4 regions of the Staphylococcus agnetis genome follow, and region 1 is predicted to be linked to each of the others. Evidence: predicted binding sites of a transcription regulator. Region 1 holds the regulator's gene; each other region holds the start of a gene.
What was found. The regulator Rex, encoded in region 1, represses fermentation and respiration genes when NADH is low (regulators of the CRP and FNR family bind a similar motif). The targets are predictions, from matches to a motif close to TTGTGAAATATTTCACAA.
Positions count from the first base shown of each region.

Region 2: the regulator Rex is predicted to act here: its motif matches at 1,185-1,202, upstream of GJE18_RS09790 (nitrate/nitrite transporter).
Region 3: the regulator Rex is predicted to act here: its motif matches at 1,419-1,436, upstream of GJE18_RS06805 (L-lactate dehydrogenase).
Region 4: the regulator Rex is predicted to act here: its motif matches at 1,780-1,797, upstream of arcA (arginine deiminase).

Region 1 is NZ_CP045927.1:1,601,758-1,605,078, reverse strand. It holds gene abc-f (ribosomal protection-like ABC-F family protein) at 1-299, opposite strand, end outside; gene GJE18_RS08185 (redox-sensing transcriptional repressor Rex) at 575-1,210, shown strand; gene GJE18_RS08180 (YeeE/YedE family protein) at 1,393-2,478, shown strand; gene GJE18_RS08175 (sulfurtransferase TusA family protein) at 2,501-2,728, shown strand; gene GJE18_RS08170 (sucrose-6-phosphate hydrolase) at 3,081-3,321, shown strand, end outside.
Region 2 is NZ_CP045927.1:1,912,131-1,915,451, forward strand. It holds gene GJE18_RS09790 (nitrate/nitrite transporter) at 1-1,073, opposite strand, end outside; gene nreC (nitrate respiration regulation response regulator NreC) at 1,339-1,989, opposite strand; gene GJE18_RS09800 (sensor histidine kinase) at 1,967-3,049, opposite strand; gene nreA (nitrate respiration regulation accessory nitrate sensor NreA) at 3,049-3,321, opposite strand, start outside.
Region 3 is NZ_CP045927.1:1,377,792-1,381,112, forward strand. It holds gene GJE18_RS06800 (transcriptional regulator, SarA/Rot family) at 1-277, opposite strand, end outside; gene GJE18_RS06805 (L-lactate dehydrogenase) at 420-1,373, opposite strand; gene GJE18_RS06810 (alpha/beta fold hydrolase) at 1,502-2,323, opposite strand; gene GJE18_RS06815 (hypothetical protein) at 2,459-2,791, opposite strand.
Region 4 is NZ_CP045927.1:2,284,969-2,288,289, reverse strand. It holds gene argF (ornithine carbamoyltransferase) at 1-465, opposite strand, end outside; gene arcA (arginine deiminase) at 488-1,720, opposite strand; gene GJE18_RS11440 (arginine repressor) at 1,963-2,421, opposite strand; gene GJE18_RS11435 (MFS transporter) at 2,761-3,321, shown strand, end outside.

The DNA.
Region 1 (3,321 bases):
TTTTGTGCAATTGCCTCAATTTCTTTAAAAGGTTTTGCCATTTCATCAAAAACAGTATTATTCGTATTTAATGTCATCTGTTGTGTTAAATAACCAATCTTTAAACCCTTAATTTTAGAGATATGTCCGCTATCGTAATCATCGACATCAGCAATGATTTTCATCAATGTCGATTTTCCGGCACCGTTACGCCCAACGATGCCAATGTGTTCACCCGTTTGGATTTCAAAATTGACATGACTAAAAATCTCTTCACCGTCAAATGATTTCGAGAGCTGACTTAATTGCATTAGTATCATGTTAAAGCTCCTTTCATTCTTCATTATTGTACAACAAAGTGGAAGGGGTTCAAATAGATTATGTTCCTTTAAAAGCGGTTTTAAGTTATAATGAAAATGAATAAAAGTAGGTGAAATTTTTAACAAAACAATATTAAGTCATAATGTATTTGCAGTTATTTATACAAAATAAAGTAGATAAATCTTTTTATTATAAAATATTTTTAAAGTTGTTATAGCTCATATAACTTTGAGTGTGCGACCTGAAATGGTATGCAAAAGATGGAGGAACGAAAATGACTAAAGAATTAAATAAAATTCCACGTGCGACGCTGAAACGTTTACCGTTATATTATCGTTTTGTAAATAGTCTCAAATCTAAAGGGGCTTCACGTGTCAACTCTAAAGAAATTAGTGAGGGTCTTGGTATAGACTCCGCCACGATTAGACGTGATTTTTCGTACTTTGGTGAACTTGGAAAAAAAGGCTATGGTTACAATATCGACAGTTTATTAGAATTTTTTAAATCAGAGCTAAGTGATGCTGATTTAATTAAAATAGGTGTTGTTGGTGTTGGTCATTTAGGTAAAGCTTTAATTTCTTTCAACTTCCCGATACATGATGATATGTTTATTACTGAAGCATTTGATATAGATCCTGAAATCGTGGGTACTAAAATTGGGGATGTCACAGTGAAATCTATGGATGAAATGAAAAAAGTCATTCAAGATCAAGCCTTAGAAGTAATTATTATTGCGACACCTATCAAAGTTGCACAAAGTGTTACTGATAAAGTTGTAGACGCAGGTGTGAAAGGTATTTTAAATTTTACTCCATCACCTGTTCAAGTACCTAATGATGTGCAAGTGCATCAAATCGATTTAGGTGTCGAACTACAATCCTTGTTATTTTTTATGAAAAATTATGGGTAAATGTAAATAAGCACCATCACATCATGGTGCCGATTGCATTTCAACAGCAATGATCTATGAATATGAAATTGGAGATCGAAGCGTCTGTCGCTTTGATCTTTTTTATTTTGATTCAACCCCTTGATAAAAAATGTGTATTTGCTATAATTCTTATCATAATAATCGGGATAGGAGAGGTATGTATGATTTGGACTATAGTAAGTGGTCTTATAGTAGGGGTACTACTTGGATTTGTAATGCAACGTACACGTTTTTGCCTTACTGGAGGGTTTAGAGATATGTACGTTCAGAAAAATAATAAGATGTTTTATGCATTGCTCATTGCCATAGCGATTCAAGCAATAGGCATTTATATTCTCAACGTAATGGGTGTTATCACAATAGCAAATGAAACGTTTCCAATTATAGGCACAGTAATTGGCTCTTTTATATTTGGTGTCGGTATTATTTTAGCGGGTGGATGTGCTACAGGGACATATTACCGTGCAGGTGAAGGGTTAATAGGTAGTTGGATTGCACTTGTGATGTATGGTTTATTTGCAGCTATTACAAAAAATGGTCTTTTAGCACCACTCATGAATGCGCTCAATAGTAAAACGGTTGCTAATGCAGATATGGCTCAATCTACAGGTATTCCAAACTGGATTTTCTTAATCATATTAGTCACTGTTACGTTGTTTTTCGTGATTAAAACATTAAGAAAACCAAAACCCAAAATTGCGGTGCCACAGCTAAAACAAAAATATTCAGGATTGCGTCATATTTTATTTGAAAAACGGTTCCATCCTTTTATTGCTGCTATTGCAGTTGGTCTAATTGCACTCTTTGCATGGCCGATGTCAGAATCAACAGGTCGTCAAGGTGGGTTAGGCATCACAACGCCATCTTCCAATATAGTGATGTTTTTAACTACAGGTGATATTTCAGTAGTTGACTGGGGTGTATTTTTAGTTATTGGCATCTTTTTTGGCTCTTATATTGCAGCTAGAGGTTCAAAAGAATTTGCGTGGCGTTTACCCGATAAAAAAACGATACGTAATAGCGCTATAGGCGGAATGTGCATGGGCTTTGGTGCAGCAGTAGCAGGTGGCTGTTCTATTGGTAATGGATTAGTAGCAACTGCAGCTCTATCATGGCAAGGTTGGATTGGACTGGCATTTATGATTTTTGGAACTTGGTTCATGAGTTATTTTATGTTTGTGCGCCCTATGAAAGTGGCACAACAACGTCAATCTATCCAATCGAAAACAGTCAGTGTATCACAATAGATAAATTGTAGGAGGAATTAAAATGGTACATGAATTAGGAACAGTAGGAATGGTATGTCCATTTCCATTGATTGAAGCGCAAAAGAAAATGCAAGAATTACCGTTGGGGGATGAATTGAAAATCGATTTTGATTGTACACAGGCAACAGAAGCAATTCCTAATTGGGCTGCTGAAAACGGTTATCCTGTGACAAACTATGAGCAAGTAGGAGATGCTTCTTGGACGATTACGGTTCAAAAAGCCAAGTGATTTTGAGACACCGATTAAATCCTATATGAGATGGGATTTAATCGGTTTTTTCATAAAAATTGATAAAGTTTCAAGGCCGATGTGTGATAAAATAACAAAGAGATAATAAATTCACAAACTGACTTAACCGTAATTGGTTTAGTTTTCAAAAGTGAAATCGTGCCTCAGTATGATATATAAAGAAACTAGTTTTTGATAGTTTAGTCTAAGAAAGTTGAGATAAAATTAGGAAATATACATAAAAAGTACTTTGGTGAGAAACTCTAAGTATTGCTCATCTTAGAAGCGGGTTTAATATGGAATTAAAATTTAAACATCTTACCGCAAATTTTAAAGGAGGAAAAGAATTCGAATGGAACAATGGAGCCGGGAAAAACGTTACCAAAAGTTAGAGGATGTGGATGCTAACGTAATCAATGATCTTAAAGAACGCGTTCAAGCCTCTCCGTATCGACAAGTATTTCATATTCAACCTGAAACAGGATTACTTAATGATCCCAATGGATTAATCTATTATCAGGGGCAATACTATTTATCACATCAATGGTTTCCATTAGGTGCTGTACATGGTTTAAAATATTGGTTTCATTATA
Region 2 (3,321 bases), 310 kb from region 1:
TGACTTGTACCCGTCATAGCTGTCACTGCTGAAATCACAAGTGGTGGGAAGAAACCACCAAGGCCACCCATCATGGAGACGATACCGTTGGCCACACCCGCTTCTGTTGTAAAGTAATGTGGCACAAGCTTGAAGATGAGTCCATTTCCAATACCTGCACATACACTGACTGTTAAACAGCCAAGTGTAAAGAAGAAGATATTTTGAGAAACACCTAACAAGAATGATCCTACAATCATAATAGTGAAGAAAATCTTTAACATTGTCACTGCGTTAAATTTATCTCCTAACATACCACCAACTGGACGTAAGAACGTTGCGAGTGCAATAAATACACCTGTTCTAATTCCTGCATCTACTTTATCAATACCAAAATGTGTCACTAAGTAGTTAGGTAAAAATAAACCAAATGCAACGAATGCACCAAATGTGATGAAATACCAGAAGCTTAAATAATACAATTTGTAGTTGGCCATCAATTTGCGTGATTGCTCAACAAGTGGGACTTTCACTTTTGGTTCTTTTCCATCACCTAAGAAGAACATAATCATCGCAAATACAGCCATTACGATAAGATACAATTTAATAGTAGATTGCCAACCAATCGCACCTGCGATAGGTGGTGCTAAGAACGCAGAGACTGCTGTACCTAAGTTCCCCATTCCATAAATCCCGTTTGCTAAACCGACTTTGTCTTTAGAAAAATATTTTGGAATGGATGTTACACCTACAGAGAAAATTGCGCCTCCCACTCCTAAAAAGAAGCCTGCAAACATTAATGCACCAGGAGACGTCGCTTGGCTAAGTAAGAAAACAGGTATCAGTAATACAATAAAGCTCGTAAAAAATACCCATTTTGCACCAACAATGTTTGTTAAATATCCAAATGGTACACGAAGGACTGAACCTAAAATGACAGGAATCGCTAAGATGATAGATAACTGTCCACTTGAGATTTTAATATCTTGAGAAATAAATGGCATCAGTGGTGCAATAATGCTCCACGCCATGAACCCAGCTACAAGACTCAGTGTTTGTAAACCGAGCTGAAGACCGCCTTTTGACTTATTCATTCTCTTTCACCCTTTTTCTTTAAATTTCACAGTGTACCAAAACGTATAGACCTTTTTCCATTGTCTCTCATTTTAATACGTGTTAACTAATTCATACATAGTGTAACGTGCTTGTGAAATTAATAACATAAGGACTTCCCCTATACACATATCGGTGCTTCCCCTAAAAAAGTTAGCATTTTCACATGTGATTTAACGTCGAATTAATAAAAATCAGAAAGTAAAAAAACGCTAGAAATCTTAACTAAGACTTCCAACGTTTAATTTAAAAATCTAATAACTTTTTCTTTAATGCATATTCCACGAGTTCGGGTTTAGACTTTAAGTTTAATTTATCCATAATGCGTGTTTTATGAGCTTCAACAGTCTTTACGGAAACAAATAGTTTTTCAGCAATGTCTTTATTACCGTATCCTTTTGCGATAAGTGGTAAAATTTCAAGTTCTCGTTTAGATAATACTTTAAATGGATCATTGGAGTATGAGGCATCATCAGATGAATGGACAAATTCTTTAACGAGCGACGTCGTCATTTTAGGGTCGATAAATGTTTCACCTTTATAAACTGTCCGTATTGCAAGTAACAGTTGCTCATCCGGTGCATTCTTTAAAATATAGCCACTCGCCCCACTACGTAACACGTGGAATAAATATTCCTCATCATCATACATCGTTAAAATCAAAATCTTCGTTTTAGGAAAACTATCTAAGATTTTACTCGTCGCAATTAAACCCGATTCTCCAGGTGGCATGCTTAAATCCATAATTAAAACATCAGGTTCGTATTTCATGACCATTTGATAGGCTTCTACACCATCTGCAGCTGTTCCTACAACTTCCATATCTTCTTGAAAGTTTAAAATCATTGAAAAGCCCGTACGTACGACTGCGTGATCATCTGCGATTACGATTTTCAAGCTCAACGCCCCCAATTTGTTCAAGAGGCACCTCTAAAGTGACGAGAGTACCTTTCCCTTTTTCTGTTTTAATGTCTAATTTGCCGTTAACGAGTTCAGCACGTTCATTCATTCCATATAGTCCTAATCCTGAACCTTTTGGATGGCCTTTCGGATCGAAACCAGTCCCTTGATCTGAAACTTCAGCAAATAACCGATTTTTATCTTTTCGAACATTGACATCTACAACATCTACATCCGCATATTTCATAGCATTAAATACCGCTTCTTGGACGACACGGTATACAACCGTTTCAATCTCACTATCAAAGCGTTGCGGCGGCATATCGAAGTGGTAATTCACCATCAAGCCGTAATTGTTTTCAAGCTGTTTAAAGTATGTCTTAAATGCGGCATCTAAACCAAGATCATCTAATGATGACGGTCTTAATTCTGAAGATAAATTCCGTATGTCATCGATTAACTTCGCCATTAACCCTTCAATATTATGCGATTGTTTAATCATACTTTCCATATTTTGTTGGTATTTAAGTAGTCGCATTTCTACATTGACGTTGATCAGTTCTTGAACGACACCATCATGAAGTTCTCTTGAAATACGCTTACGTTCATTCTCTTGCGCTGCAATCGTTTTTTGAATCATATGACGCTGATGTAGTTTTTCATGGCGCTCAAGCTGTTGCGTCACATTTTGGAGTGTAAATACTTTAATGTCTTGTTCAGTATCAATGGTTTGATACATTGCCGTAAAAGGTTCTACTTTGTTGTCGCGTGTTTTCATAAATACTTGAAAGGTTGAGTTACCCATTTCTTGTGTTTCAAGAAAGCAATTATAGCATGTTTTTAATGCATGTTCTGTTGTATACCCTTCACAACGTCCACATATTGTATTAGATGTCATCGCATGTAAATGATTATCATCCGAGAGCACCCGTTTGGCAGCATTGTTCATGAAAATAACATCCCCAGCATGATCAATAAATAGAATCATTTCAGTGGTATTTTCATAATGTGATAACAATAAATCATTTAAAACATACGGTTTCGTTTTAGACTTCATTATAATATCACCCTGTCTTCACTTGTTAACGAACCAATTCCTTTAATATTAATGACGTCGTGTGTCTTGTTAGGTAAGGGTTTCCCATTTCTTTGACCAAATAACAAGACCCCTTTGACACGATGATTGTGCCAAAGCGGAATTGCTATAAGTGCAGTTAATTGCTCACTCAAAAGTATTGGGAAATTAAATAATGATTGTTGTATTTCTTCTTGATTTGTATCAGCAATAGTCATTGACTTTCCTGTTTTCATTACAGTACCAGCAATGCC
Region 3 (3,321 bases), 220 kb from region 1:
CAGTGCGTTCATCATCTGAAGGGCGTTCTTTAACAATCCATTTCTTTTCTACTAAATTGTTAAACGTTCTTGTTCGTTTATAAGCTTTTACTTTAACGTATTTGTCCATGTCTTTGAGCGTCATTGAACCTTTATCCCACAATGTGAGTAGAATCAGAAATTCTTCTTTTGATAAATCAAATTGCTTATCAATTTCATCAAAGATAGCTTCAACTTGCTTTTGTAGATTATCCAAAAGAACGATATCACTTACATCATATTTTGATTTTTTTACCATGATTAAGCCTCCATTATAGATTATCCTTTATAATTGATACATTATTCATTATGATATGTGTACCCTAATCATGAAAAGCTTAATCATATGAATTCATCAAACTATGAACTTATGTCCTTATTATTTAATATTCACTAAAGCATTATTCGAATAAATATTCAATAGAATCTTGCATGTCTTTTAACACTTTACACGATTTCGCGAATTTTTCTTTTTCATCATCATTTAAAGGTGTTTCAATAATTTTCACAGCACCTTCACCATTGATTAGTGTAGGTACACCTGTATATACGCCTTCATGACCGTATTCACCTTCAAGATAACTTGAAACAGTTAAAACAACATTTTGATTGCGTAAAATCGCTTTAGAAATATGCATTAATCCCATTGCAACACCATAATATGTCGCACCTTTTGCTTTAATAATGTCATACGCAGCATCACGTGTTTGAACATAAATGTCTTCAATGAGATGACTTTTTTCTGGATCTTTTTTCAATTCATCATATAATGATACGCCTGCAATTGTTGCACTAGACCATACCGGTACTTCAGAGTCACCATGTTCACCAATAATATTAGCATGTACACTTGAAGGTGCTACATCAAATGCCTCACTTAAAAGATGTTTGAAACGTGCTGTATCTAAAATCGTACCTGAACCAATAACTTTATGTTTAGGTAAACCAGAATATTTTAAAGTTACATACGTTAAAATATCTACAGGGTTCGCTGCAATTAAGAAGATACCATCAAAACCACTGTCCATAATAGAAGTAATAATACCTTTATATATCTTTGCATTTTTTTCAACTAAATCAAGACGCGTTTCTCCAACTTTTTGAGGTGCCCCTGCACAAATTACGATTAAATCTGCATCGCCACAATCCTCATATTTACCTGCTTTTACTTTTACTGGAGACATTGCATAAGGTGCACCATGGTTTAAATCAAGTACGTCACCACGTACTTTATCTTCATTAATATCAATGATGAGCAATTCATCTGCCACACCTTGACTTACCATAGTAAATGCGTAACTAGCACCTACTGCACCATTACCTACTAAAACAACTTTGTTACCTTTTTTTGACATACTGACACGCTCCTATCTACGAAGTCCTTTAATCAATTATGTTTTATGTGATATTTTTCACATTATTAATTTACCACGAATTCTATTTGCATGCAATATTTTACATATGATTGTCATAAGCATGTCACTTATAACGTTTCTTGATCTTCAACAACAAAACCCGCAGCATATACCCGATTATTTAAAAAACTTAATACATAACGCATCACAGCTTCACGCTCTGGTTCATTATGGATTTCATGTACCATCTCAGGCCATGCTTTGTAGTACATTTCATCACACATACATTGACGTATTACCTGTTGTGTAACGGTTACATCCGACAACGTATCATGCGTACCATACATTACACATAGAGGCATTTTGGGTAGCTGATTCAAATGGTCTAGTGTTTTTTTCATCGCCTGAACGACTTGTTTATACCAATGGTAGCTCACTTTTTTGAGCATTAAGGCATCTTTAGCTGTTTCTTCTTGAACTTCTGGATTAGTCGTTAAAGTTTCAATATTAAATCCTAACTCAAATTTAGCGCTTTTAGACACATCACCAATATGTGACGTTACCATATGTTTTCTCGTTTGATTGGTTTGATGAAATGCAAATAATGGAGAAAGTAAGACAAGCCCCTCTAAATGCAATTCAAATTTTTCTAGTACATTGACCGCTATAAGACCGCCCAATCCTACTCCAATAATAAAAGTTGGCAAATGATATTCTTCAGCAATTTGGACCCATTCTAGCACACGTTCTTGGTACACATCAAAATGTTCAATTTGCCCTTTTTTTGTGCGAGAACTTTGTCCTTGTCCAGGCAAATCACCCATAATGACATGATATCCATTACGACGTAAATGCGTGATTACATAAGCGTAGCGTCCAGTATGTTCTAGCATATTATGTATTATAACGACGACACCTTTTGCTTCATTTTCTGTTTCCCATTTCCACATACGATTTGTTCCTTCCTGTTTCAGAAATCTTTATTTTCATCTTATCAATTCTTGCCAAAATGCGCCATCAAATACAAAACGTACGTTCAAGTCTATGATTGACCTTAAACGTACGTGACCATGATTCATTCAATTTTATGCCAACTTAAATTTGCGTCTTAAAAATGGAATACGCGAAATTAACACAACTAATAATACCTCATAAAATGTAGGGAAGAATTTAGCAACTATCATTAAGAAAAATTGTCCTATTAAAGTGCCTTGTCCTTGCGTCGCATTGAAGTTCCCTACTATTGCGGTATCAACAAGATTTAATGCAACAATTATAGCTATGGCCATCCATAATTTTTTTGTAATCAAGACTATCGCTAATCCAACGAGTGTTAATAATATAAGTTCAAATATGAAATATTGAAAAAACGTATCTAGCTCAGTTCCTAATGTGTAAAATACTAAATCTCTAAACATTTCAAAACTCCCTTAATTATGCTTAATACTATTTTAACATGGCTAATACGAATTATTTTTAAAGATATCGTTAAGTTTATAAGTGTAATATTTACACGAATTTAACAAACAGAAAACTTTAACGAACCTTTACAATATTTTCGCAAGACATTAAAAGCATTGTGATATGGTTCAAGTAAGTCGAACTATAAAGGAGTTAATAAATGAAATTTTTGCTAAAATGTATGCTTAGTTTTTTCATTATTTTTAACCTCCCTATACTTTCAGCAGCCTTAGCGGAACCTATAGATGCCAACATGCAACTCACACAATCATAATACTAATAGCATCTCGAGTTTTTGTGCTACCCTTATACGCATTCCCTAACCCATTTTCTTATTGGCGATAATGGTTTGGTAAATGAAGCTAAGATGTCTTTAAAGATGTCTTTTTTCATTAAATTCTAAAAACTTTTAGCTGAAACCGTTTTCTTCCTCTATATAATCGTGATACACTATCACTAATAGCAATGCAAAGACATGGGGAGGAAT
Region 4 (3,321 bases), 680 kb from region 1:
GAAATTTTCTTTAACGGTCATATAGTCCGCAAGCATTTGAGTCGGATGCCAAATATCTGTCAAACCGTTCCACACCGGTACACCTGAATGTTCAGCGAGTTGCTCAACAACGTCTTGAGAGAAACCTCGGAATTCTATGCCATCAAACATACGTCCGAGTACTTTTGCGGTATCTTCTACCGATTCTTTTTTACCCAATTGAATGTCATTTTTGCCTAAAAATTCAGGGTGTGCTCCGAGATCTATAGATGCCACTGTGAATGCGGCACGTGTACGTGTTGACGTTTTTTCAAAGAGTAATGCAATATTTTTACCGTCTAAATAACGATGTTTGATACCATCTTGTTTGTAAGACTTTAATGTAATTGCGAAATCAATTAATGCTTCAAATTCTGTTTTCGTAAAATCGTTTTCTTTTAAAAATGAACGTCCTTTTAAAGTAACTGGTTTTTGTAATTCCATCATGCGTTTTCCTCCTCAATGTCTTTTAAATGTCTTCACGATATAAAGGTTGACTCATACAACGTGGGCCTCCACGACCGCGTACAAGTTCACCTCCAGGGATTTCGATGACTTTTAAGCCTTTTTCACGTAATAACGTGTTAGAGACATAGTTTCTGTCATATGTCACTACCACACCCGGGCGGATACATAGTGTGTTTGATCCATCATTCCATTGTTCACGTGGTCCGTCGATAGTATCGCCATTACCCGTAGGAATGAATTCGATATTATCGAGGTTTAACGCGTCTTCTAAAGTTTGTTTCAACTGGTTAGAATGGGTGATTTTAATGTTGTCATCGCCGACACATGGTTCAATCGTAAAGATATTCATATGACCTTCAGATTTCAGTATGGCAGCATGCATAGTGAACTTATCGTAATCTATCATTGTAAATACCGTATCTAAATGCATAAACGTACGACTTGTAGGGATTTCAATCGCAATGATTTTCTTAAATGTTGATACAGGATTGCTAAAGATGCTACGTGCCAAACGTTCGATTGCTTGTGCTGATGTGCGTTCTGAAATTCCAATCGCAAGCACTTCTTTAGATAAGACGAGTTCATCGCCACCTTCAATATTGAACGGACTATCTCGGTCCACCCAAACTGGAATGTCACTGTCTTTAAAGTCAGGGTGATGGTTCAAGATATATTGCATGAATATTGATTCACGGCGACGTGCGCGCCAATACATGCGATTAATTGTAACCCCGTTACCGACGGACGCTTGAGGATCACGCGTGAAATAAAGGTTCGGCATTGGGTCAAGATAAAACGGATATTTGTCATCCATATATTCAACGAGATGTGTTGTTTTTAAATTGATTTCTTCTTTTCGAACGCCAGCCATTATTTTATCGACTAAGCTTTGATTATCTAATTTTGAAAACAGCGCTTTGATTTCTGCTTCGTGGCCTAGAACGGTTTTACGTGATTCTGCTAAAATCTCATCGATAAATTGTTCGCGTACTTGAGGTTCTGTTAAACTTTCTGCAGTTAATTTTTCAAGGTATAACACTTCTACACCTTCGTTTTTTAAAACTTCTGCAAAGTAGTCATGTTCGCGTTGGGCGACTTTTAAATAAGGAATGTCATCAAAAAGTAAGCCGTCTAAATAATCAGGAACAAGATTTTCTAATTCTTTACCAGGTCGTTTAAGTAAAACGGTTTTTAAACGGCCGATTTCACTATTAACATTAATCGTGCGTTTCATTTTAATTTTCCTCCTTTATGTGATGATGTCTTCACTATAAAGGTTATAAAACGCTTACATCGTGATTTATTTCACAAATGAAGAGAGGAATATTTCTTGTTTTAAAGATAGGTCTATACAAAAAAATTTATTTTCTTGCATGACACACGCGGTGTTATGCGATATGTGATGGATATTGTGTGTATATTCACGTATAGGTTTCGTCGTAATTTGTCGTTGATACAATATGATGCATAATCATGCTAAAGCGTATGGTCTGGAAAGAGTTCTGTAACGACATGTCGCGCTGCATCATTTGAGCGTGTCATAATCATTGTCGTATCATTACCGCTTACTGTACCGATGATGGCATTCAGTTGTAATGCATCGATATAAAAATTAATCGTTTGACCAAATCCTGGAGAGGATTGAATTAAAATACACTGGTTAATAACTGAGATACGTTGAATGTCATCTTGATACAACCGTTTTAAGATATGATGATATTTTGGTTTGTCATTGGATATCAGTTGATAGTGTGAGGGGTGATGTTGAGAAGGGACTTTATGTATATTTAACTGTAAGAAATCGTTCGCAATGGTCGTTAGGCTAAAATGAATGCCAAATCGTGCTTCTATAATATCGATCACATCTTGCTTCGATGTTATACAGTTATGTTGTACGATGATCTCGATAAATTTTTGTCTTTCTTCGCGTTTCATTTTTAGCACCTCCTAAAATAGCCCTTCAACAGCTTTTTACATCAACTATCAATAAATATTATTAACCAGTTCTTCAAATTAAATCAAAAATATTAGTATTCATTTTTAGTGTAAAAATGTTAAAAATCTGTGCTAAAGTCTTTGGTCATAAGGATTTTTACGAAGTTGTGACAACAAAGGTTTGACACGGTTTAAGGTTAAATGAAGTCGTCTAGGGTTAAGCACGTCTCTTTCATTTTTACGAGATTTTCGGTAACATACCATGCGTATGACAATATGAAATGCGTTTGGAGGAGTATTGTGAGGCATCAATCAACTAAAATAACCATTTTCTTTTTTATGTTAGGCACCTTTGCGATAGGCATGTCTGAATATGTTGTCATTGGATTATTGTCGCAAATCGCAGGTGATATGCATATCCAGATATCTACAGCAGGGTTGCTTGTCAGTGTGTATGCTTTGAGCGTCGCATTTATAGGGCCTGTGATGCGTATTTTAACGTTTAAATATCGTGCACGCATCTTATTGCCTGTTTTTGTAGGTATTTTTATTTTTAGTAATGTATTAGGCATGTTGGCACCCCATTTTTATGTATTATTGTTGTCACGGTTATTATCAGCAGCAATGCATGCGCCGTTCTTTGGGGTGAGTATGAGTGTCGCAACGAACATTGTGTCGCCAGCGAAACGGACGCAAGCCATCGCGTTAGTACAAACTGGATTAACCATTGCGATTATGATTGGTGTACCGTTTGGGGCGTTTTTAGGAGATTTAGCGAATTGGCGTGTTGTTTTCGGTATTATGGTTGCCATTGCAATCATTACATTGATAGGTATTTTAAAATGTACACCTGATGTGGAGATGAGTGCGGAACCTAACTTACGTAAAGAACTCGGAGCC